2 regions of the Desulfogranum marinum genome follow, and region 2 is predicted to be linked to the other one. Evidence: riboswitches for the same ligand, from Rfam matches in the RefSeq annotation. Region 2 holds a riboswitch; the other holds the start of a gene.
The links. Region 2 has a riboswitch for thiamine pyrophosphate ahead of thiS (sulfur carrier protein ThiS). Riboswitches for the same ligand answer to the same signal wherever they lie in the genome.

Region 1 (11,838 bases), 400 kb from region 2:
GGTGCATATCAACCAAAAACATCGGAAAGGTGGCGGGATTTTTCAGGGCAGAGATGGTCTTGGGGATGCAGGCAAGCTATCAACCGGACGGTCTACTTCCATTTATTACTCAATATCAGCACCATAGGAAACAGAAGGCGGTTAATACTTTTCGTCGCAGTTGAAGAGTCGAGAGTGAGGTTAAATTTTACGAGTGTTAATTTCACCCTACTCCCTTTTAACCTCTATCCCACTTTATTGTCCCTGTAGAAAAGTTTTGACAGAGTCGTCGGCAGCACCACCATTATTGACAAATTTAATATTATGAGCAGTTAAGGCTTGTTTCATCTTGTCACCGATGGCTTGAGCAATAATAATGGTGACATTGTTGGCAGACAGTAAGGAGGCAACGGTACGGCTGATACCACCGGCCTGATCCTTGGCCGGATTTTTCATGGCTTCTATAAAATGTCCCTTTTCGTCAAACAGAAGATAATAGGGTGCTCTACCGGTTTCTTCGCTAATAAGGGAATTTTTTTCAGCCCCTGTTGCAGGAACAGCAATCTTCATTGTTTGAGCAGTAACTCCAGGGCTAATAGCCACAAACAATACGACAACAATACTCAGTAAAATTGTTTGTATTGATTGCATGTTCATTATGTTTCTCCTTGTTACCGGCGCGTCTGTCGTAGCATACCTGGGATGAAAAGCTGCCCTATTGATCAACAGCACGAAGGACTTCGTTTTAATATCAAAGTATATTTTGGATGATTATTTTATCTACGAATGAGGGAGTTTTACCCATGCCTATTTTGGAATATACGTGTAAACAATGTGGTAAAGAGTTTGAGAGAGTTGTTTTGTCAGGTAAAGAAAAGGGGATCACTTGTCCTGCATGCAAAAGCAAAGATATAAAGAAAAATATGAGCGCATCCTCTTTTATGGGCGCCAGTATCGGCACCTGTGCAACGTCTTTCCCCAAAGGCCCTTCATGAGCGCAATGAATGAACCTTCAGTTTGAAGGTTAACAAAGTAAACGGGGTCTGACCCGAATGGCGCTTGGCAACTCCATCGGCTTGAGCCGATGAGCGATTTTGCGCCTCGTTTGTCCAGTTGATAGAGCGCAGCTTTTCTCGGGACGACAGGTCGGAATGTGGAGTTCACTAGCGAGCTTAATCGAGTCCGAAGGAAGCATAGCGAAACGTTGTGAAACGGCTGGTTGTACGGTTATTATTTTTCTTATTTATCCATCATTCCATATGAAAATATATAAGAGCAAAAGGGTATGAGATCTACCTCACCTCCATTTCGAGGTCGGCCACAGCCCTTTTTCCTGCTACCAGTACTTTGTCCCTATTGCGATTAAGGTTACCTGCCGCGATGGTCAAGTAGCAGCCATTTTTCAGAATATGAATCCCAGGCGTAGCAATGAATGCATAGTCTCCAATTCCATCAATCATCTCATGATCTGGGAAATTATTTTTGATCATCGAAAAAGTCTCTTTGGCACTTTGCCCTTGAATAATGCTGACTTGTAAAATGCCAAATGAATTGTCATCAGCGGCCTCGTAAAGGCACAATTTCATGTCAGTTGCTTTTTGTTCTCGTAACGTTCCTGCTTTCATCTTTTCTCCCATAATCTCCTCGACTTCCATGTGGGTGATTAAATCACAGGGGTCGACAATTAATGGAGGGTTCGCGAAAGTAACGGTTGCACCAAACAAGACAAATATTACAGAGATTCTCAACACCATAAATGGACTTTTTCCCCTCACAAGAATTCTCCTTTGTCAGATTTTTGTATAACGCCGCAAATCGGCTGTGCTATTTTTTGCGTCAGCAGAATTAACCTTGTTAGTCAGTTTACTAATTAAGAGACTTCATCCACGATAAATCTTTAAAAACGACCCCATAAAGGATGCAAAAAGCACCCAATTTTCCATCAAAAATCCCCAGATCTTCCTGCAACTATATTCTGCATACCCGTCCATTCTCTTATAACAAAGGTTCGATCCCGTCTTCACTCATTTATGATACCAGGATCCATCTTCCCTCTGCAGCCAGGTCCCTGGTTTTGCCTTGTCTACAATTTGTAAAACTCGCCGTTTTTCTACAAGTTCAAGGTTTATTCCATTCTTTTTAGCAATATCGATATACACGTTGCGTCGATCTGAATTTTCAGACTTAATCACATCAACTTTCACCCGCTTGTTTCCTACAAAACTAAGGTATCCTTTGTTGTTTTCACCGACAATGCCTTCAGCTTTGAGTTGATTGATCAAAGGCAATCTAGCCAACATTCTGTCTTTCTCACCACTTGCAAAAAGATTCTCAGTATACGACAGAGCAAATAAAAAAAGACCTATCAAGCTGATTACCCTTAAGTAATTGCACCATACATTGCTGTATCTGCCTCTCATTTTTGCCCTCTTTTTTGTTCCTTAACTGCTGATTCAATATCTGAATTTGCACCTGCTTCATCGATCTCGCTGAAAAAGTCGTCTAAAGCCTTATCGATCTTTACATTGACATCGATTGTAATATGGATTGGTTTCACCTCAATGGGATCAATTTTTACCTGCCTAATTATATTTAGATGAAAGTCCGTATATGCTGCAATATATCCAAGAAAGCCGAGGATCACAGCAAGGATAGCGAGCACATATGAAAAATTGATAATTTTTTTTAAAATTCCAGCACGAACTTGTATTGATTTTGGAATCTCAACTTTATTGATTATTTTTTTCACAATAAAAAAGAAAATAATAGCAACAAGACCGCCGAGGGCTAGTGGGGTTTTGATACTTGCAGCGATTTCAAATATTTTTTCCACTGATTCTCCAAAGCTGTTTTATTTTCTGATTTATTTGAAGCAGTAATGACTATTAAATTCCTGCTCAAATGGACCAAGGACCACCATGCTAATGTCCCCGATATGAGCTGCGAGGACGGTTTGTTAAAGTTATTGCGGTAGCTATAACTTTTGCAAGCCGCCGCAGTCAGCTCTATTGGCTTGATAGGCGGAGCGCTTTTGCGCTTCGGCTGTCAAGTTAATAGAGCGTAGCTCATCTCGGGGACGATAGGTCGGAGCGCGAAGCGGTCCGGCCTATCAGTGTAATACATGGAAAAAGTCCATAATATCTACTTATAACTGGAAAGTTTTTCCAGCTTATCTCATACCAACCAGCTCAACATGGAAAACCTTGTCCACCTTTTATTCCATCCATCCAACTTTCCACGATAACTAATATTGAAATGCGCAAAATGAAAAAAGGATCCTCAAAATTCAACACATGAACACCTCTACTTCTATTGGGTAAACGGTGTGATTACTTTCCCTGAACATCCTGTCCACACCATGCACATTTGTTACCCCATGGTTACTCCTGCGGGGTAAGCCGAAGCAAACGACCACCTTTCTTATCCTCCAGCACCCATATGGCACCTTTGGGTCCTTGCTCAACCTCTCGGATGCGTTTGCCCATGGCAAAACGTTCGACCTCTTCGGCCTGGTCGCCTTCAATCTTGATTCGTACGAGAGATTCTGACCTGAGTCCGCCGAGAAAGGCATTCCCCTGCCAGGCTGGAAAGAGCGAACCATTGTAAATAATCAGTCCTGAGGGAGCAACGGTGGGCACCCAGTAGACCTCTGGTGCATTGAATTCCGGACGCGTGTCATGGTCGGGAATGGGAACACCGTAGTATTGATCGCCCCAGGATACAATTGGCCAACCGTAATTATCTCCACCAACAGTCAGGTTAAATTCATCACCGTGCCTTGGGCCCATTTCGTGTGTCCACAGTCGCCCCTGCCCATCAAAAGCAATACCAAGCAGATTGCGATGCCCCAGGGACCAGAAGGTTTTCGCGAGTTCGCCCTTGTCCTGAAACGGGTTATCTGCGGGCACTGAGCCGTCTGCGTTGAGCCTGATAACTTTGCCCAAGTCTTGGGTCCAGCTTTGGGCCGGCTTCTGTTTTTGCCGTTCACCGGAAGTGATGAATAATTTTCCATCTGGGCTGAATGCCAACCGATGTGAGTAATGCCCACTCCCTGATACTTTCGGTGTCTGCCGCCAGATGACTTCCACGTTTTCCAGTTTTGGCTTGGCAGAAGCAGGACGGAATGTGGCCCGGGCAACGACAGCACCCCTTTTTCCATATGCATCCTCCTCAGCATACGAAAAGTATACCCAGTGGTTCTCCTCGTACTGAGGATGGAGGATTATATCACCCAGACCACCCTGCCCCCCGTAAGCTACTTCAGGTACACCTTCTACGGTTATTGTTGAGCGATCATCCAGGTCGACGAGGAGTAAAGTGCCGGGTTTCTCCGTTACCAGGAGGTTTCCATCAGGTAGAAAGGTCATAGCCCAGGGTTCATTGAATGCGCCAAAACTTTGCGCAAAAAGGGTTGACCCGGCATTGCCGTTGATTGTGGTGTCGGCAGACGCTGCGTAGATTGGGCAGGAAAGGAGGAGCAACAAGAGAGAGAGGTAAGATACTGATCGTAAAAATTGCATAATTGTCTCCACTTGAAAATGACATTGGACACCTGGAGGAACCAGGTTGTCATGTAAGTTCAACAGATTAGACGATACATCTGTCGCTATTTCAAGTCAAACAAAATACAGGATACAGGGGAAATGAACAATTCCAGGTCGGGTGGTGGCTTCTGGTTACAGAAGCAGAGAAGAAGGTGGACGCTCATTATCTTGCGGCGAGGAAAAGGTACCCATAGGGTTGGGGCTTACTTGCCGAAACCACTATTTTTGATCCTTTTGCCTTTTCATTCCTTTTGGTTGGCAAATCATATCCGATTCGTATACATGGACGCCGGACGATGGTTGTTGATGAGCCACCATTACCATAAAGCGAGCAACTGCTTCTGCCTGGACTGGTCGATATTTCCCCAGCGGCCCACGCAAAAACAGTTGCAGCACGGGAGTTAACAGTGTTCCTACTTTCTCTCCCAGGCGGAATTCTTTTCTGGGTCCCAGCAGCAACGATGGTCGAATAATACGTAAGCACGGATACCCCACATGCTTGAGCGCCGTTTCCATCTCCCCCTTCACCCGGCTATAGAATACCTTTGCGTTTTTATCGGCACCCATCGAAGAGATTACCAGAAATTGGATTGCACCTTTTTTTCTCATCAGCTCAGCTATTGTAAGCACCAGAGTAAAGTCTACCTTTCTAAAGGCTTGTTGAGATCCGGCTTTTTTAATCGTGGTTCCCAAACAGCAAAAGACATCATGCACCTCTATCCCTGCCAGCGCAGGCTCCAGGTTATCAAATCCTGCATATACTGTTTTGAGCTTAGGATGGGTCATGGGCTGAGGACTTCTTACAAGAGCAATGACCCCTGCATACGCTGGGTCTTTGAGGAGTGCCTGGAGGCAGTACCCGCCGATAAGTCCGGTTGCCCCCACGATGAGTGCTTTTTTGGTTGCCATGAATTGCCTCTGTTTTGAAAATAAATGCGTTCAACACTGTTCATAGCCATAGAAAACGCTCAACCACCTCCCAAACTACTTGCTCCTCCAAAACGACATTACGAGTAATACTCCTTTTACATACGGATAACTTCATCACTGACGCCCATTAAGGCGTCGGTCAACGTTCTTTCCCGCTTGGTCAGCTCTGAATCTGCAAACGTAATCCCATAGTAGGCGTTAATAATTCGAGTTGAACTTTTTGCCAACGTTTCAAGAAACAGATAATAATTACCGGCTTGGAGATAAAGGGTTGCATCGTTAACAAACAAAATATCCCGTTTCTGCCTAGCAAACTCCGCAAACAATCCTTCTATTTTACGAGCGTTCTCAGCCGCCAGCTCAAGTGTATGCTCCGCATCCCTGCCCATAAGGCGGGGCGCAATAATCTGGGTGGTCAGGTACATAACAGGCGTTCCCGGACCAAGGGGCAGCTTTCCGCCGATCCCTTGAACAGGATCTGGAGACAAATCCAGCACTGCTATCTGCTCACCGTATCCAGCATGGAGGAACTGCTCCAGGACCGTAGTGGTCTTGGTGGTCTTGCCGGAGTTAACATCACCGGCAATCAGGGTCTGCCTGTTAAGATAGTGCTGAATATCGACATCCTGCATTACATAATCCCAAATTGAGTAAGAAGAAACCTGACGGCAAGAAAGGAGGTCACCAGCAAAGTGAGGCCACCCATAAAATTGAGTAAAGCCGAATTCTTGACGGTGCAGCCTGATCGGTTGAGCAGGTAGAGAATAATCGCGATGACCAACGGTGTGCCAGTAAGGCCCAGGGCAAGCATCAATGGGAGCAGGAGGAAAAAGCTGCCCTTGACAAAGGGACCGAGCATACTCACCAAACATCCGGCAAAAACCGCTCCTGCAAAACGCTTATCCTTAACATTCTGTGCCCATCCCATTTTCCCGGAAATGAAATATGCTCCAGCCATAAAGGTGGGAGAAAGGGTGGACAGCGTTGCAGCCCAGAGGCCGATCATGAAAATTTTCATGGCACTGTCCCCTAAAAGAGGCTGCAGAGCCAATGCTGCGTCTGTTGCCCTTTTCACTCCAATTCCATTGGGATGAAGTACGGCTGCAGCTACCAGAAAAATAGCGACACTGTAGAGACCAAAAGCCATCCCCATTGAGGTTACGGTGTCGAATCTTGCCAGGGGCAGGTCTTTAGGTTTCCAATCTCTGGCATTGGTATTGTAGGTATGCATCCCGATAATGGTGATGTGAACCGCACCGCCCATGATAGCCGCCATCATCAGGGCCGCATCAATGCCGCCCGGCAGATTAGGAAGAATTCCCCCCAAGATTCCTGCGGCCGAGAGATCTGCCATAAAAAGGGTCGCCACAAAACATGCCACAACAAAGATAACCAGGATTTTGCAAACTGTTTCAAATTTCCGATATCCTTTGCGCACCAGAAAAAGAGTGATCAGTATGCCGTATACAACTCCCCAGTATGGGGTTTCCAGGCCGGTCACCAGTGAGGTTACGCCTGCAAGGGCGTTCATGAGGAACATGGCGGCCAGCCAGGTGGCCAGGAGTGCGTCAATGGTGAGTATCCATGCCCAGCTTTTGCCTAAGTATTTTTCCGTTGCCTCAATTATGCCCATTCCTTCCAGGATACCGACCCTGGCAGCCAGATACTGTGCGGTGGTGCCGAATACAGCACTCAAGATTACCACCCACAGCATCTTGTAGCCGTATGTTGCTCCGGCAATGGCTACGCTGGCCAGGGTTGCCGGCCCGCAGGCCACGGCACCGATGATCCATGCCGGACCCAACTGACTGATATAATGACCGTATCTTTGTATGACAGAAACGCTTTGCTCCCCACCTTTGGGGGAACGGGTTAGAGCTTCTCCGCTTTTCATGCACAATCTCCTTTTGTATCGGCAACGATTAAAAACAACGAGACTGTCGGGGAAAGGCGGGAAGGCTTTGCAGGAGGCTGGAAAAATTCCGGCGGGGAAAGCGATCTCCGAATTCCCTGCGACAGTATGAACTGTATCAGGTTCGATGAGTATGATCTCAGCCCTGCCACTAGTGCAGAACACCCCAATCGGAACGAGCAAGTACTAATGAGTAATGATAAAAAAAGCAATTTATTTTATTTCCTGATTACGCAAGCTACTCTGCCGATTATTGGCCTAAGCAGCCAGCGGACTGATTGCATGTATTTTTCCACCGGCAGCCTGATCAAAGGCTGCGCTATCTCCTTGGCATACAATCTATGAAAAAAAGGCAACATATCCTTGGATCAGTTGCCTGACGCTGTCCTGAGCAATCCAAAGTATCTCCGGGAGCCAATGAAGCTTTCAGCAGATTAAGAACCGCTCTTAAAACGGTCTGCTATATACTGTTCTATGCGGGGCTGGATAGTTTCCAGCAAATCTTCACGTTCCAGATAGGGACAGGGGCGCTCATACGGAAACTCACGGCACTGTCTGGGGCGGGCAGTGTGAATCATACAGCGGGCATGAAACTTGTTGTTGTTGAGGAAAATACAAGAGCCGTCTTCCCTGACCTTGAAGGTATTTTTTCCTTCCATATACCGTAGCCTAACCGTCCCATCAGTAATGTGAAAATGGCGGGCTATCCGATTGATATCAATGGCATCCAGATAGAGCGTTGACCCTTGCAAACGGTAGCAGCAGTAGCCGGGACAATAATTACAGTAGGTTTTATTTCCGGCAAGACAATAGAGAACTGTGGATTTTTTCATGGACAGGCCTGGGTAGAGGTGAACGCATAGAGCCTGAGGCGACACTCTTTCCAGGCATATATATCCATGATACATACTGCTGAACCTGCTACCCCACAAGCTATTTTGCATTCCCCCACCAGCCACTCTACATAGTGTGCCATTTTTCCTTTTCAGCAACAGGACTTACCGGCTGAGATCTGAAAAAAACAGGTTGTTTTTTCACTCAAGATGCATCCTGACCAGTGCACGCATTTCCTTCTTTTCACCCTTTCATTGCAGTTCTGCAATCATTTATTGCAATACTCCAAACAACCATGCAACGCATAAACTACTGAATATTATACATAAAGCTACAAAAAACTCATTGGCACAGTACGTGCAATGAATAAAACAACTAAAGAAAATTTTTCATGAACTTATTCATGAAGACAATTTAAGGGTAATCATCCGGAATTTAAAACATCCCAGGTGATTATACTGACTAATTACAAAAGATTGGAGACGCGTCATGAGTCAATGGTTAATTTTTCTTGCAATCATCCCCCTGTCAAGCATACAACTTACAAAGCACTTCCAAGTTAAGCACAGATGGTTGATTAATGGTATCGCTTTTGGACTAGTCGTTGCTCCGGTAAGTCTCGGTTTATTACAAATGACGTATATTCCTTTGATCGGAAAGTTGCTGGGATTAATAGGACTTATAGCCAATTTAACACATGGATCAATAGGCTTTTTATGCTTGCTCGGCAGCGGAGTACTTGAACTTAATTCAGTTATCAGTGCGCCTCAATTAGTTATGATCAATATTGTAAATGCAGTTCTGTTTGCCCATTGCTATGGATTGATCGGATATTCTATTGATAAGAAGCTGGAAACAGAAACAGGAGCAAGCGGCCATATGATGCCGGTTTAATACAGTAAAAAATACAATCTGTTACACAACGAACAATAAACACTTTCTTTTTCACCTTACTTTTCCCCAGGCAGTTTTGCTGATTGCATCTGCAACAGTAAAACTGCCTTTTTCCGCACAATCATCCTGATTTTTCCTACACATTATTCTGTGCCGTCCCGGATTCAAGATTACGTCAATGCTATAAACAACTACACACCCCCTTTGTGTTGAACATACAGTCAGCAACTATCAACCTGCTACCTTGCTGCCACCATACCCTGACAACTTTATGAAGAGGCTGTGCATTTTACCTCTGCACATCTTGAATAACAGCTTTCTCTCCTAATCTCGATATGCTCAAAATTATATCCTCGGAGCTGAGCTACTACTCCACTATTTCAGCTTACCTACACGACTTGCAATGATTGCATTTTTGCAAGCATTCCTTAAAAAAAGGATTGCATCATTGCAACATCTTTCAGCAACGCCCACTCCATCTCACTGATTTTACGCACAACAGAAGGTGGCACATGAAATGCAACCTGTATGTATCGACACGTTGTATTGTGCCTTACAGATGACAATTACAATGGCCGATAAATGGCAATTAAAATGGCCGATTGTATTTGCTGCATATCGGCCAAGAAACATCTTTTGTGAATGGAGGTTTCGCGTGTCTGGCAAGCCCATAAATATAGAACAAATAAAACTGTATAAGGAAGCACGCGACAACGGCAAAACCCAAAAAACGGCTGCTGCCATCGCCGGTATATCGGAAAGGTCTGGTCGCAGGATTGAAAAAGGGGAATTCCAACCCATTAATAATAAAAAGAGAAATTGGAGAACCCACCCCGATTCTTTTGCTGAGGTATGGGGCGAGGAGGTTGTACCGCTTTTGAAGGAAAATCCGAGGTTGACCGCAAATACTTTATTTAAACATTTGCAGAAAGAACATCCAGGTAGATTTTCCGATAACAAGCTGCGTACCTTTCAACGCAGGGTAAGCCAGTGGAAAGATCAGTACAAACTCTAGCAAGGACGCCTTTTGCTTCACAAAAGTAATGACAGTTATACAACGAGTGAAATGCCGGGCAAGATAGTTGTCAGCGACCGGACAAGATAAATAACAGCATATAAAAAATGTTAAACCACTTCACTTTACTCACCAGGCTCCAAACAACAGATGGGAGTCTACCAGGAGAAACCATGCCATGAAAAAAGTAACCCGCTGTATGTTGCACCTGGGATGTTCCCTTATGCTTGCATCCTGGCTTTACCCAACGCCACTCAGGGCGACTGAAAATTCAGAATGCTTTGAGTGTCATTCCGATGAAACGCTTACCAAGGAAAGTACTGACAACATCCTGCAGACCGCGATTACAGAATCCATGTATGTGGATGAAGAAAAATTTGAACATTCGATCCACAACATAAACGGCATAACCTGTGTTGACTGCCACACTGACATAGAGGAACTCAACTGGGATGAAGATATACCCCATAAGGCGGAGCTACAGCCTGTATCCTGTACCGAATGCCACGAAGAGTCCGGAACAGAGTTCCAAAACAGTGTGCACATGAAAATCCGTAAAAAAGGTGTAACCATGAGTTGTTATGCCTGCCATGATTACCATTATGTGAAGCCGATGGAAGGGGTACAGGTAGCAGAAAGGGCAAACACTATCTGCCTGAAATGCCACAACCCCAATCTTTCCCACGACTGGTTACCAGCCGGCGATTCGCACTTTGCTTTTGTTGAGTGTGTTGTGTGCCATGCCCCTGATGTACCGAAATACATCAATCTTCGTTTTTATGATCTTGTTACCAATAAATTTTATGACGGTGACCAAATCTTAAAGGCCCTTGGTCTTACCAATGAAAACTTTATGGCCACCATTGACAAGAATGGCAACAAAATCATCGATAGCGATGAACTTGAGGACTTGCTTTTCATGCTCAAGCAACAGAACATACACACCCTCTTGCGGGCTGAACTAGTTGCCGACATACATCCAATAGCACACCAGATAAACAGAGGTGCCGCACAAAATGACTGTGAAAAATGTCATTCAGGCGACTCGCCTTACTTCAACGAGGTATCAATTCTCCTGCCACATAATGACGGCACAGTTGAAAGGTATACAATCGATCGTTCGGTGCTGGAGAGCTACCATGTAAGCCACTTCTACCTTCTGGGTGGAACCAAAATTAAAATGTTGGACAAAATAGGCATTCTTATTCTTGGTGGCGGCATTCTGGGGGCATTTGGTCATCTTTTTTTAAGAATTGTAACGGTCAGGCTCCGCAACAGAAGAAAAGAACAGTGACAGTCATTTTCTATTCTCTTTCAATTTACAAGGAGGTTCCTCAGTGAATCATCAAAAACTCATATACATTCACCCTGTTCCTGTCCGGATATGGCACTGGATAAATGCGGTATCGTTTATTGTCCTGATAATTACCGGAATCCAGATCAGGTACGCGGAAACATTAGAATTCATGACGCTGAGTAGCGCTATCTCAATCCATAATTATGTTGGATTTGCGGCTATCGCCAACTATTTTATTTGGTTTGCCTATTACCTCGGGACAGGGAAAATAAAAATTTATATTCCTGATCTTAGAAACGTGGTCGCCATGGCAATCAAACAGGCTCAGTATTATGGTTACGGATTCTTTGTCGGTAAACCCAATCCGCACGTAATGACCCCTGAAAATAAATTTAATGCCCTTCAGCAGCAAGCATACCTCGTCATCATGATG
Region 2 (11,838 bases):
GTACAAGACGCTGAATCTGCTCAAACAAAAAGGTGAAGTGCTTGAATTAGAGTTTAGTGAATTAGGTAACCGCTACGACGCAAATAAACCCTATCCCCACCCGCATGTTATCTGCACGGAATGCGGGAAGATTGTTGATCCATCAATGTTTGATTTAAAAGAAATAACAGAAAAGATGATGCAGGAAACAGGATTTAAAATCGAAAGCCATAGACTTGATTTTTACGGACTTTGTCTTAATTGTCAAAAGAAGTAGTTTTTTTTGCCCTTTTGCGGATAACCGTTATTAGTAGACACCATGTGTCACGTAGTGGCACTTGTCGTAATAGTTTTGGATACCAAATGGCCCGTGAGTGAATTCTCGTTATTATTATTTTCGATAACAATGCTTAAACAGGCATTTAAATCTTTTTTATTGTTAGGTTCTGTAAGATATGATGACCCTGGAGCATAGCAAATTATGCTTACCAGCAATAGTGTTAAAGTATAGATCCGATATGGAAACAGGGGTGCTAAGGCGATGAGTATTAACGTGGATGAACTTGCGCAAACTCTGTGCTTCATCCTATACCACCAACTGATTATTGGTTAAACCATCGTTCCTTCCTGGGTAGCGACAGCGTCTGGATGGAACAACAAACAGAGAGGTTCACAATGAAAATTCTTAAAATTAATCATCTTGGTATTGCCGTTAATAGCATTAATGAGGGAAAGAAATTTTGGACTGACGTTTTAGGCCTTGAATTCGAAGGAGCAGAAACGGTTGAAGAACAAAAAGTCACCACAGCATTTTTTCCTGTTGGCGAAAGTGAAATTGAACTGTTGGAGTCAACTTCTCCCGATGGACCAGTAGCCAAGTTTATAGAGAAGAAAGGTGCTGGTTTTCAACATGTTGCTTTTCAAGTGGAAGATATTGCTGCCGCCCTGGACGAATTAAAAGAAAAGGGTGTTAAGCTCATCGATCAAACGCCACGAATTGGCGCAGGAGGAGCAAAGATAGCATTTCTTCATCCTAAAGCTACCGGCGGCATTCTTGTTGAACTCTGTGAAAGAGGATAGCAAGAGCAATGCTCTTTTAAAATGTGATCATGATATTGCAGTACCCGTGATTCCGGTTCACTGTGAGTGTTAGTGGTAGTCTTTTTTTGAGTAGGAAGTCTCAGCAGGAATAAGCAGTGCACCACATGCATGTAACCTTTACCTAGGAGAATAGTATGGCAGAAGAAGCTGAAGTTGGATGCGCACGGCCAACCGGTGGCCCAGTGGGTGAAGAGCAAGTTGAAACGCAAGAACAACAACAAGTACAGCCAAGGGAGGAACGTTCAATGGTAATGGTCGGTCAAAAGGCCCCTGATTTTGTTGCCCCAGGGTATCAAAAAGGTAAATTTGTTAATGTGAAGCTCTCGGATTATCTTGGCAAATGGGTGGTCCTTTGCTTTTATCCGGGCGATTTTACCTTCGTCTGAGCTACTGAAATTTCAGCGGTCGCTGAAAAATATCCAACTTTCCAAGAGCTTGGTGTAGAGGTCCTTTCCATGTCCATCGATTCCATGTTTGTTCATAAAATGTGGGATGATAACGAATTATCAAAAATGGTCGACGGAGGAGTGCCCTTTCCGATGTTGTCGGATGCGGGTGGCAAGGTGGGAAAAATATTTGGTGTGTTCGATGAAACAGCTGGTGTAGAAGCCCGTGGCCGTTTTCTCATCGACCCAGACGGCGTTATTCAGGGATTTGAAGTGCTGACGCCACCTGTAGGCAGAAATGTAAGTGAAACTATCCGTCAGATACAAGCTTTCCAACTTATTCGCGAAACTAAAGGTGCCGAGGCAACGCCTTCCGGCTGGAAACCCGGTAAGAAAACCTTAAAACCAGGTCCTGAATTAGTAGGTAACGTGTGGAAAGAGTGGAACACAAGTATGGCTTTTGATTGATCAACTACTCTCCTAAAAATAAAGTCGGACATTCCTGCTCCGGCTTTATTTACTTTTTTTATGTAGTTACAACTTGTTGAGCAAAATTACATCATTGCCGAAAAAGCTTACTTTGGCGCTGAAACGTTTTGCAATGTACTCAAAAGAAGAGCGGTTATAAAAACAAATATGTGTCAGGTCGCGGATATAGTGCCAACTCTGAAAAGCCTGTTTGTCGATTACCATCTTCGTCATAATACCCAGCCAGCCGTGTTGTTTTAGTACCTGAAACAATGAGGTAAACGTCGCGCTGGGGTTGTGTAGATGTTCCACGACTTCTGTGGCACATATAAAATCATACGACTTAAAAAAAAGAGAAGGATCATCGTAGTAAAAAGGGTCATATAAATCGACTTGGTGGCCTTGCTCCTCTAGAATGTACGAAAGAGTTGGACCTGGGCCGCAACCAAAATCCAACCCCTTTTGTTTTGTGTTGAGCCGTTTTAATAACGGATTGGTCAATCTCGATAAAAAAATTCGATACCCTTCATCAGATGGAAAATTCTGGTGCAAATCATAGATCGCTTTTTCATTAGCGGAATTAAGCCAGTAAAATTGAGGGACGAAAACGAGTTCACAGTCTGAACAACGCAGGTATTTTCTTGTGGTATCTTGGTAAAATAGGCTGCAGGTTTTACAGCCGCATAAAGGGCAAATGTGGGCGTTGAGTTGGTTTTTCATCAATATCGATTCTTCTTTTTATGACTGCATTTAGGATTTTATTTACTCAGCTCTTAGCCTTTATAGCAAACCAGCACGCCTTTTTTCTTAAAATGGCTATACGCTTGAGTTGCCTATCATATTTAATCCATCCTTTGGCTGGAAATCTCGGCAGTTGCATAAGTGCATCGTTTCTTTTCTGGATTATAAGATGTATGTAGTTTTTGATGTAGCTATATCTCTCCTTTCATGCAGTCCTAGAACAATGCATTCCCTTACCATTCTGATTATGCTTTTCAATTATTTACTTTTGTCTTGCAACATTAACTGTTCTTTCTAAAGCACTGAAATAATGTTTTTAATTTTGTTCTTTTATAGTTAAAAAGTATCTCTTCTTGTAATGTTATTATCTTGTTGACAAAACCAAAAGGCTCCTTTATACAAGAAGCCATCGCTAGGGGTGCTGTCTCTGCTGAGAGGAATTTATCCAACCCTTACAACCTGATCCGGGTAATACCGGCGAAGGGAAGCGGCTTATAACGAATTTACAAAATTATTTTATAATTTTTTTATTTTTTCAAGCCACTTACCCTAATTGGGGTAAGTGGCTTTTTTCGTTTTAAGGGGTGAAATTATGCAGTTTTCTATCAATGGAAAAATTGAAACCAGTAATGCGAGCACTATTGATGAACTGGTGAAAGAGCTAGGACTCGATTCCAATTCGTTGGTTGTTGAACACAATGATCAAATAATTCGACAGGAACAGTGGCCAGCAACAAAGCTTCAGGAAGGTGATGGACTGGAACTGCTTAATTTTGTCGGTGGAGGGTGAACCATGGTGGAACAAGGGCTAAAAATCGGCAATAAAACCTTTACAAATCGTCTCTTTACCGGAACCGGAAAATTTTCGACAAACGCGCAGATCCCTGAGATGCTTGAGGCCAGTGGTTCCCAGATGATCACCGTAGCCTTGAGGCGGATAGATTTCGGGTCAAAAACAGAAAACATCCTTGATTTCATTCCTGATAACGTCATTCTTCTTCCCAATACCTCGGGTGCGAGAACCGCAGAAGAGGCAGTACGGGTAGCCCGAATAGCAAGGGAGGCCGGCTGTGGTGAATTTGTCAAAATTGAGGTGATCACCGACTCCAAATACCTGATGCCGGATAATTACGAGACGCTCAAAGCTACGGAGTTGCTGGCTAAGGAAGGATTTGTTGTACTGCCTTATGTCCTTCCCGACTTACCCCTTGCCAAACGGCTTGAGTCCGCAGGTGCTGCTGCAGTCATGCCGCTTGGTGCACCGATTGGTACAAACCGTGGCCTGGAAACAAAACCGCTAATCGCGATGCTGATTGAAAACTGCACCGTCCCGGTAGTTGTTGATGCGGGGATAGGGATGCCTTCTCAGGCCGCGGCAGCAATGGAGATGGGTGCAGATGCGGTGCTTGTAAATACTGCTATTGCTACTGCAAACGATCCGAAAACAATGGGAAACGCTTTTGATTTGGCAGTTCGTGCTGGCCGAGCTGCTTACCTGGCAGAGGCCTCGGGTACGAGTACAACAGCTCGGGCATCCTCGCCATTGACAGGGTTCCTAAATTGATGAGGCTATTTTTACTATGTACTCATTTCCCTTTGACAGGAGTGAACCATGTCCTTCTCTCAAATAGTTGAGCAGTATAAAGAATTTCCTTTTCCAGATTTTTTTGCCCAGGTCACGGATGAAGAGATAGAGCGTATCGTTGCCAAAGATTCAATCCAACCCATGGATTTTCTTGCCCTGCTCAGCCCCAAAGCGGCTGAACATTTAGAGCTGATAGCTCACAAGGCGCAACGTCTGACAGTACAGTACTTTGGTAAAACTATTCAGTTGTTTACCCCGCTTTACATATCTAACTTTTGCTCTAACCAATGCATTTATTGCGGTTTTAATAAAACTAATCATATTGTCCGTCGCAAACTGTCTATTCAAGAAATCGAGAAAGAGGCCCAGTCTATTGCTGCAACAGGATTGCAGCATTTACTGCTGCTTACCGGTGAATCAAAACATGCGACCCCCATGGATTATTTGGTTGAAGCCGTTACCTGCCTTAAAAAATATTTTGCATCGGTTTCAATAGAAATTTTTCCAATGGATGTTGATGAATACAGGCAGTTGAATCAGGCAGGGGTGGATGGGCTTACTATTTTTCAGGAAACCTATGACCAAGCGATTTATGCTGAGGTCCATTTGGCAGGAAAGAAAAGAGACTACCATTTCAGGCTCGATGGGCCTGAACGGGGAGCAAAAGCTGGTTTCAGATCTGTCAATATCGGTGCCTTGCTGGGTCTAGGAGAAAAGCGGAGTGAGTTTTTCTTTACCGGTTTGCACGCAGCTTACTTGGATGAAAACTATCTTGATACTGAAATTTCCGTATCCCTCCCCCGCTTTAACGAAGCTGAGTGTGATTTTACTCCTAAGTATCCTGTTAACGACAAGACCTTTGTCCAGTTTTTGCTCGCATTACGGCTTTTTCAACCACGCGCTGGCATCACTGTTTCCACTCGGGAAAATCAGCTTATGCGTGATAATTTAATCCAGCTTGGCGCCACTCGCCTTTCAGCCGGGGTATGTACCAGCGTTGGTGGTTATACGCAAAACGAAGAGACCGATACCCCACAGTTTGAAATTACAGACACGCGGAGTGTGTGCCAGGTCGCAGATGCTATTGCTGCCCATGGTTACCAGCCTGTTTACAAAGACTGGGACGCAAGTCTATGAAGATCGGGATAGCTGGTGCTGGCGGGATTGGGTCCAATGTTGCGGTGAACCTCGTTCGTAGCGGCATCACTGCATTGAAAATTATTGATTTTGATCGGGTTGAATCGTCCAATCTGGATAGGCAATTTTATTTTGCTGATCAGGTTGGAAAAATGAAGGTCGATATGCTGCGTTACAACCTGATGCGCATCAATCCTGACGTCGAAATTGAAATAAGCACTGAACGCATTACACCTTCCAATATTGATCAGCTTTTTATTCACTGCGACACCATTGTCGAAGGGCTGGACAAAAAAACTGACAAAAAATTGGTGCTTGAACATTTCGGGCAAAGCAAACGGTTGGTTATTTCTGCAAGCGGTATTGCCGGGAGCGATATTGCAACCATCCAGGTCAAAAAAATTGGCAACACACATGTTGTTGGCGATTTTATCACTGACTGCTGTCACGCAACTCTGTATGCCCACAAAGTTATTACAGTGGCTGCCGGCATGACAGCGGTCCTTCTTTCTTCTTGGAAAAGGCAATGACAAATAGAAACTTACTTCTTCCCTCAGGAATTTACGGCATTACAGCAGAAAAGTTTTCCTGTGGCCGTTCCAATATTCAGGTTGTTGAGGAGATGATCAAGGGCGGCATTAAAGTTATACAGTACCGAGAGAAAAGACACCTGAAAGATTATTGTGACATTTTATCAGAATGCCAGACGATCAGAGAAATGACCCGGGAGCATGAGGTGACCTTTATCATCAACGATTTTGTCGACATTGCCCTCCTGGTAGATGCCGATGGCGTCCATGTGGGCCAAGAAGATTTACCAGTGGATGCGGTTCGTCGTCTGCTCGGACCTGACAAAATTATCGGATTGTCGACCCATTCCCCTGAACAAATGCACAAGGCTCAAGAGGTGGGGGCAGATTATATCGGGGTCGGTCCGATTTATGCCACTCAGACCAAGGAAAATGTCTGCGCACCTACCGGGTTCGACTATTTGGAATATGTAGTGGAAAATGTCGCCATTCCCTTTGTCGCCATCGGCGGCATTAAACAACACAATATTGATGAGGTAGTAAAACGCGGTGCTCAGTCAATCTGTTTGGTAACAGAGATTGTCGGTGCAGACAATATTACCCAGACTGTGAAAAACTTAAACAATGCCTTTTCGGCCTGATGTATTTATCAAAAACGAGAAACATATACCTTTCGGAGTGAAAAAAATGACCACATACACAACCCAGATGGATGCAGCCAGGCAGGGTATTGTCACCAAGCAGATGCAGGACGTATTGGCTAGCGAAGCGATTACAGAAAGCGATCTTTTGACCAAAATGGCCAACGGTCATATCGTTATACCTGCCAATGTGAACCACACCAACCTTATTGGTTGTGGTATCGGCAGTGGGCTGCGGACGAAAATTAACGTCAATCTAGGTGTGTCTGAAGATTGCTGCGATGTTGAAGCCGAGCTGACGAAAGTTCATCGCTCGGTGGAACTCAAAGCAGACGCTATTATGGATTTAAGTACCTTCGGCGATACCCAGACGTTTCGTAAACGAACTATAGAAGTTTGCCCAGCTATGATTGGGACTGTACCGGTATATGATGCTGTAGCCCGTTATGGAAAAAATGTTGGTGCCATTACTGTAGATGATTTTTTTGATGTCGTTAAAATGCATGCAGAAGACGGGGTGGATTTTTTAACTATTCATGCCGGGCTGAATCGCACTGCTGTAGAGCGGTTGAAAAACAACCCACGTCTCACCCACGTAGTCAGTCGCGGCGGCTCGTTATTGTTGCATTGGATGGATGTTAATGATGCGGAAAATCCATTTTTTGAACACTATGATCGTTTGCTTGAAATGTGCAGAAAGTACGATGTGACCCTCAGCCTTGGAGACGGCCTGCGCCCCGGAAGCTTAAATGATGCTACCGATGCTGCTCAGATACAGGAATTGATTGTCTTGGGTGAGCTGACCAAACGATCATGGGAGGCCGATGTGCAGGTAATGATCGAAGGTCCTGGCCATGTACCGCTCAACGAGGTGGTTTCTAATATGCAGATCGAAAAAAAACTCTGCCATGGAGCGCCTTTTTATGTCCTTGGGCCCATTGTCACCGATATCGCCCCCGGTTACGATCACATCACTTCTGCCATTGGCGGAGCGCTGGCTGCAACCTATGGTGCAGACTTTTTGTGTTATGTTACTCCAGCAGAGCACCTGCGCCTGCCCGATCAGGACGACATGAAGGAAGGCATTATTGCCACTCGTATTGCTGCCCATGCCGCAGACGTAGCTAAAGGCATCCCCAATGCCATTGACTGGGATAACAAAATGAGCCATGCCCGAAAACAACTGGACTGGGAAAAGATGTTTGATCTTGCCATTGATCCTGAAAAGGCACGTGCCTATCGTGCCTCTTCCCAGCCTATTGATAAAGATGTGTGCACCATGTGCGGCGATCTTTGTGCGGTCAAGCGCAGTCGTGAAATACTGGAGAAGGTATAGACTTAATATACTGCATTATGTAGGCAGGATAAAGCCACGTTATTTTGTTGAAAAGTGATGCTGCCGTAGATGTCTATTCTAAGCCATAAGAAAAGCGCAACATTTCGAGGTAGCAGAAATGTTGCGCTCAAAATAAATATAGGCTTTAGGAACTAATCCCTATTCGTTCCGTTGCTATTATGCTTTATTGTTTACCTTCATCTATGCAAGATCGAAACGATCTGCGTTCATAACTTTGGCCCATGCTGCGACAAAGTCCTGAACAAACTTTTCCTTGTTGTCATCTTGTGCATAGATTTCAGCATAAGCTCTGAGAATAGAGTTAGAACCAAATACAAGATCCACTCTCGTTGCCGTCCACTTAACTGTATCAGTCTCACGATCACAGATTTCATAGAGGTTATCACCGACCGGCTTCCATGTATAACTCATGTCAGTCAGGTTAACGAAAAAATCGTTCGTCAGGGTACCTTCACGATCTGTGAATACGCCGTGCTTTGTTCCGCCATAATTGGAACCAAGCACGCGCATGCCACCAACCAGTACCGTCATCTCCGGAGCAGTAAGCCGCATCAGTTGCGTGCGGTCAAGCATTAGCTCCTCTCCACTCACCACATAGTTTCCCTTCAGATAATTACGATATCCGTCATGGAGTGGCTCCAGAACTTCGAAGGATGCGACGTCGGTCATTTCATCGGTTGCATCTCCGCGTCCGGGCGAGAAGGGTACACTAATATCAAAGCCGGCTTTCTTGGCAGCTTGCTCGACCCCGACGTTACCTGCCAGAACAATTACATCCGCAACACTTGCACCACTTTCAACTGCAATCGGTTCAAGTACGCCAAGCACCTTGGCTAGACGTTCGGGTTCGTTGCCTTCCCAGTCTTTCTGCGGGGCCAGGCGAATACGTGCTCCGTTGGCACCACCACGATAATCTGAACCGCGGAAAGTTCGAGCGCTATCCCATGCAGTAGAGATCATTTCGCTGATGGTCAAACCACTGGCAGCAATTTTTTCTTTTACAGCCTGTACGTCGTAATCGCTGCTTCCAGCCGGAACCGGGTCTTGCCAGATAAGTTCTTCCTGCGGCACATCGGGCCCGATGTACCGTGCTTTTGGCCCCAAGTCGCGGTGGGTCAGTTTGAACCATGCGCGTGCGAAGACTTTAGAAAAATATTCAGGATCTTTGTAGAAACGTTCAGCTATTTTGCGATACTCAGGATCCATCTTCATGGCCATGTCTGCATCGGTCATCATCGGGTTATAGCGAGTGGTCATATCCTCAACATCAACAGGCTTATCCTCTTCCTTGATGTTGACAGGCTCCCACTGCCAGGCGCCGGCAGGACTTTTCTTTAACTCCCACTCATAGTTGAGTAGTAATTTAAAATAGCCATTGTCCCACGTGGTTGGATTCGTGGTCCATGCCCCTTCGAGTCCGCTCGATACAGTGTCACGACCGATGCCGCGTTTTGTCTTGTTGTTCCAGCCCAGGCCCTGCTCTTCAAGACCGGCTGCTTCAGGTTCCGGACCAAGTAAAGAGGCATCGCCGTTACCGTGACATTTACCCACAGTATGTCCACCGGCTGTGAGTGCAACGGTTTCCTCGTCGTTCATCGCCATACGTGCAAAGGTTACACGCACATCATGAGCTGTCTTCAGTGGATCCGGGTTACCGTCTACACCTTCTGGATTAACATAAATCAATCCCATCATCACTGCGGCCAGAGGATTTTCCAAATCACGTTCACCAGAATAACGACTGCCTTCGCTGCCACTAGGGGCAAGCCACTCCTTTTCCGCCCCCCAGTAAGTGTCCTTTTCCGGATGCCAGATATCTTCACGTCCAAATGCGAAACCAAAAGTCTTCAGTCCCATGGATTCATAGGCAATCGTACCTGCATAAGCAATCAAGTCCGCCCAGCTGAGTTTATTGCCGTATTTTTTCTTGATTGGCCAGAGCAAACGGCGTGCTTTATCCAGATTCACATTATCAGGCCATGAATTAAGTGGCGCAAAGCGCTGGTTGCCGGTACCGGCTCCACCACGACCATCAGCGATACGGTAGGAACCAGCCGCATGCCACGTCATGCGAATCATAAGACCACCATAATGTCCCCAATCAGCAGGCCACCATGACTGACTGTCGGTCATCAGGGCATGCAGGTCTTTTTTGAGCGCGGCTACGTCGAGTTTTTTGACCTCTTCACGATAGTCAAATCCAGTCCCCATCGGATTGGTCTTTACATCATGTTGATGGAGAATATCGAGGTTTAGAGATTTGGGCCACCAGTCCATGTTCGACATGCTGCTTTCTGTTGCACCACCGTGCATTACCGGGCATTTCTTTTCTTCGCTCATCAAAATACCTCCTATTGGTATGAAGAGTTTTGGGGTGTTTTTTCCGCAACGCAATTTGGGCAGACGCCATGCACCTCAAAATGAGTTGTTTTTATCTTCCCCTGTGAGTCAACGACTGCATCAGGCAGTGTAAAATTATCAAGTTCAGTACTGTAAAAGTCACGAATAATGCCACACTGATCACAGACAAAATGGTGATGGCCGCTGAGATTGGCTTCAAAACGGGAACGCTCGCGGCCCAACCCAAGTGTTTTGATCAGTCCAAGATCGTTCAACAACCAAAGTGTCCGGTAGACAGTATCTAATGACACCGTTGGCAAACGTTCTCTGACTCGCTGAAATATCTTCTCGGCATCTGGATGATCACCGGAGCAGGCAACTTCTCGATATATCAAAACACGCTGTTGTGTCATCTTGATCCCTCTCTTCCGACAGATCGTCTCGAAATGGGCCATTCGCTTTTCTATTTCCTGTTTTTCGATTTCCATAGCTGCCTACGGTTAAGAATGAATTATTATCTAGTATCTAATCATCAATAATAGGCTGTCAACACCTGAACTCAATCATTCTGTTTACGGACTTGACATTTATAACTGAGACAAAAATGATAAGGCCTTATTTCGGATATATCCATAATACGCACGGTCGTAGGTTGATGATGACCTTGGAAGTGACAATACTTTTCCTTACACCTTTGACATTCAAATAGTGTTATCGGATAATACCGAATAAGGGTACTTCACGGGTTGATAACTCTTTGATTTAGTATGTTTAAAGCTTTACCTACTTACAGGTGCTTCGCGGAGTCTCTCGTTGGTCGCTTCTTATTTGAACAGCCACGATTTTCGCAGGAAGCGAAGACTCCGGTAGCCCTCTATGCAGGAGGAGTGACCGTCCGAAAGGTAAGCGGCCAACAAGAGACTCCGTGGGGTGCTTGTGAATAGTTATGACTAGAAATATTTGAGGAGAATGCAATGGCAAAAACAATAAGACTTGTACTTGACGTCCTTAAACCTCACCAACCAAATGCTCTTGATTTTGCATCCACTTTGGCTGAGATCGATACAGATTTTCGAGTGAAATTAACTGTTACTGAAGTTGATAAAAAAACTGAAAGTACGATAATTATCATAGAAGGATCAAATATCAACTTTACAGAAATCAAAAACTCAATTGAAAAAATGGGAGCATCGGTTCACAGTATTGACGAGGTTGAGATCGTTGGGGATATGCAAGAAGAATAACTCACCCATCATTTAGAAACCAACTATAAAGTTTCCTTCAGCTGACGTGTAAGATTGTGCGGACCCGATAATATGATAGAGAATAAAAAATATATATTGTTGCACATCAGCAGAGCGAAAGCCATTGCCCGAAGATATTTCGTCACAAACGGCTTTGATGGAGCTTTGACGATGTTGGGCATGGTTACAGGGTTTCATATAAGTGGAATGCAAGAACTAACAACAGCTATTAGCGCCTGCGTAGGAGCCTCAATAGCATTATTTGTTAGTGGTTCGTGTAGTGCTTACTTGAGTGAGAAAGCAGAAAGAGAAAAAGAATTGCAAGAGAT

Region 1: another riboswitch for thiamine pyrophosphate. It lies ahead of ACHZCY_RS04465 (NRAMP family divalent metal transporter); the one in region 2 lies ahead of thiS (sulfur carrier protein ThiS).

Annotation. Positions count from the first base shown of each region.
Region 1 covers NZ_CAXXRO010000002.1:820,423-832,260, forward strand. Annotated here, with positions in the region: gene ACHZCY_RS04425 (NifB/NifX family molybdenum-iron cluster-binding protein) at 235-636, opposite strand; gene ACHZCY_RS04430 (FmdB family zinc ribbon protein) at 783-974, shown strand; gene ACHZCY_RS04435 (hypothetical protein) at 1,272-1,754, opposite strand; gene ACHZCY_RS04440 (YdbL family probable chaperone protein) at 2,004-2,399, opposite strand; gene ACHZCY_RS04445 (hypothetical protein) at 2,396-2,599, opposite strand; gene ACHZCY_RS04450 (PQQ-dependent sugar dehydrogenase) at 3,360-4,499, opposite strand; gene ACHZCY_RS04455 (NAD(P)H-binding protein) at 4,743-5,432, opposite strand; gene ACHZCY_RS04460 (hypothetical protein) at 5,549-6,085, opposite strand; gene ACHZCY_RS04465 (NRAMP family divalent metal transporter) at 6,085-7,347, opposite strand; TPP riboswitch at 7,443-7,544, opposite strand; gene ACHZCY_RS04470 (YkgJ family cysteine cluster protein) at 7,800-8,198, opposite strand; gene ACHZCY_RS04475 (hypothetical protein) at 8,195-8,341, opposite strand; gene ACHZCY_RS04480 (hypothetical protein) at 8,689-9,093, shown strand; gene ACHZCY_RS04485 (hypothetical protein) at 9,749-10,108, shown strand; gene ACHZCY_RS04490 (cytochrome c3 family protein) at 10,287-11,402, shown strand; gene ACHZCY_RS04495 (cytochrome b/b6 domain-containing protein) at 11,446-11,838, shown strand, end outside.
Region 2 covers NZ_CAXXRO010000002.1:419,692-431,529, forward strand. Annotated here, with positions in the region: gene ACHZCY_RS02625 (Fur family transcriptional regulator) at 1-256, shown strand, start outside; gene mce (methylmalonyl-CoA epimerase) at 655-1,059, shown strand; gene prxU (thioredoxin-dependent peroxiredoxin) at 1,215-1,934, shown strand; gene ACHZCY_RS02640 (class I SAM-dependent methyltransferase) at 2,001-2,654, opposite strand; TPP riboswitch at 3,080-3,178, shown strand; gene thiS (sulfur carrier protein ThiS) at 3,268-3,465, shown strand; gene ACHZCY_RS02650 (thiazole synthase) at 3,469-4,239, shown strand; gene thiH (2-iminoacetate synthase ThiH) at 4,288-5,397, shown strand; gene thiF (sulfur carrier protein ThiS adenylyltransferase ThiF) at 5,394-5,927, shown strand; gene thiE (thiamine phosphate synthase) at 5,924-6,568, shown strand; gene thiC (phosphomethylpyrimidine synthase ThiC) at 6,615-7,904, shown strand; gene katG (catalase/peroxidase HPI) at 8,106-10,265, opposite strand; gene ACHZCY_RS02680 (Fur family transcriptional regulator) at 10,277-10,753, opposite strand; gene ACHZCY_RS02685 (DUF211 domain-containing protein) at 11,240-11,509, shown strand; gene ACHZCY_RS02690 (VIT1/CCC1 transporter family protein) at 11,582-11,838, shown strand, end outside.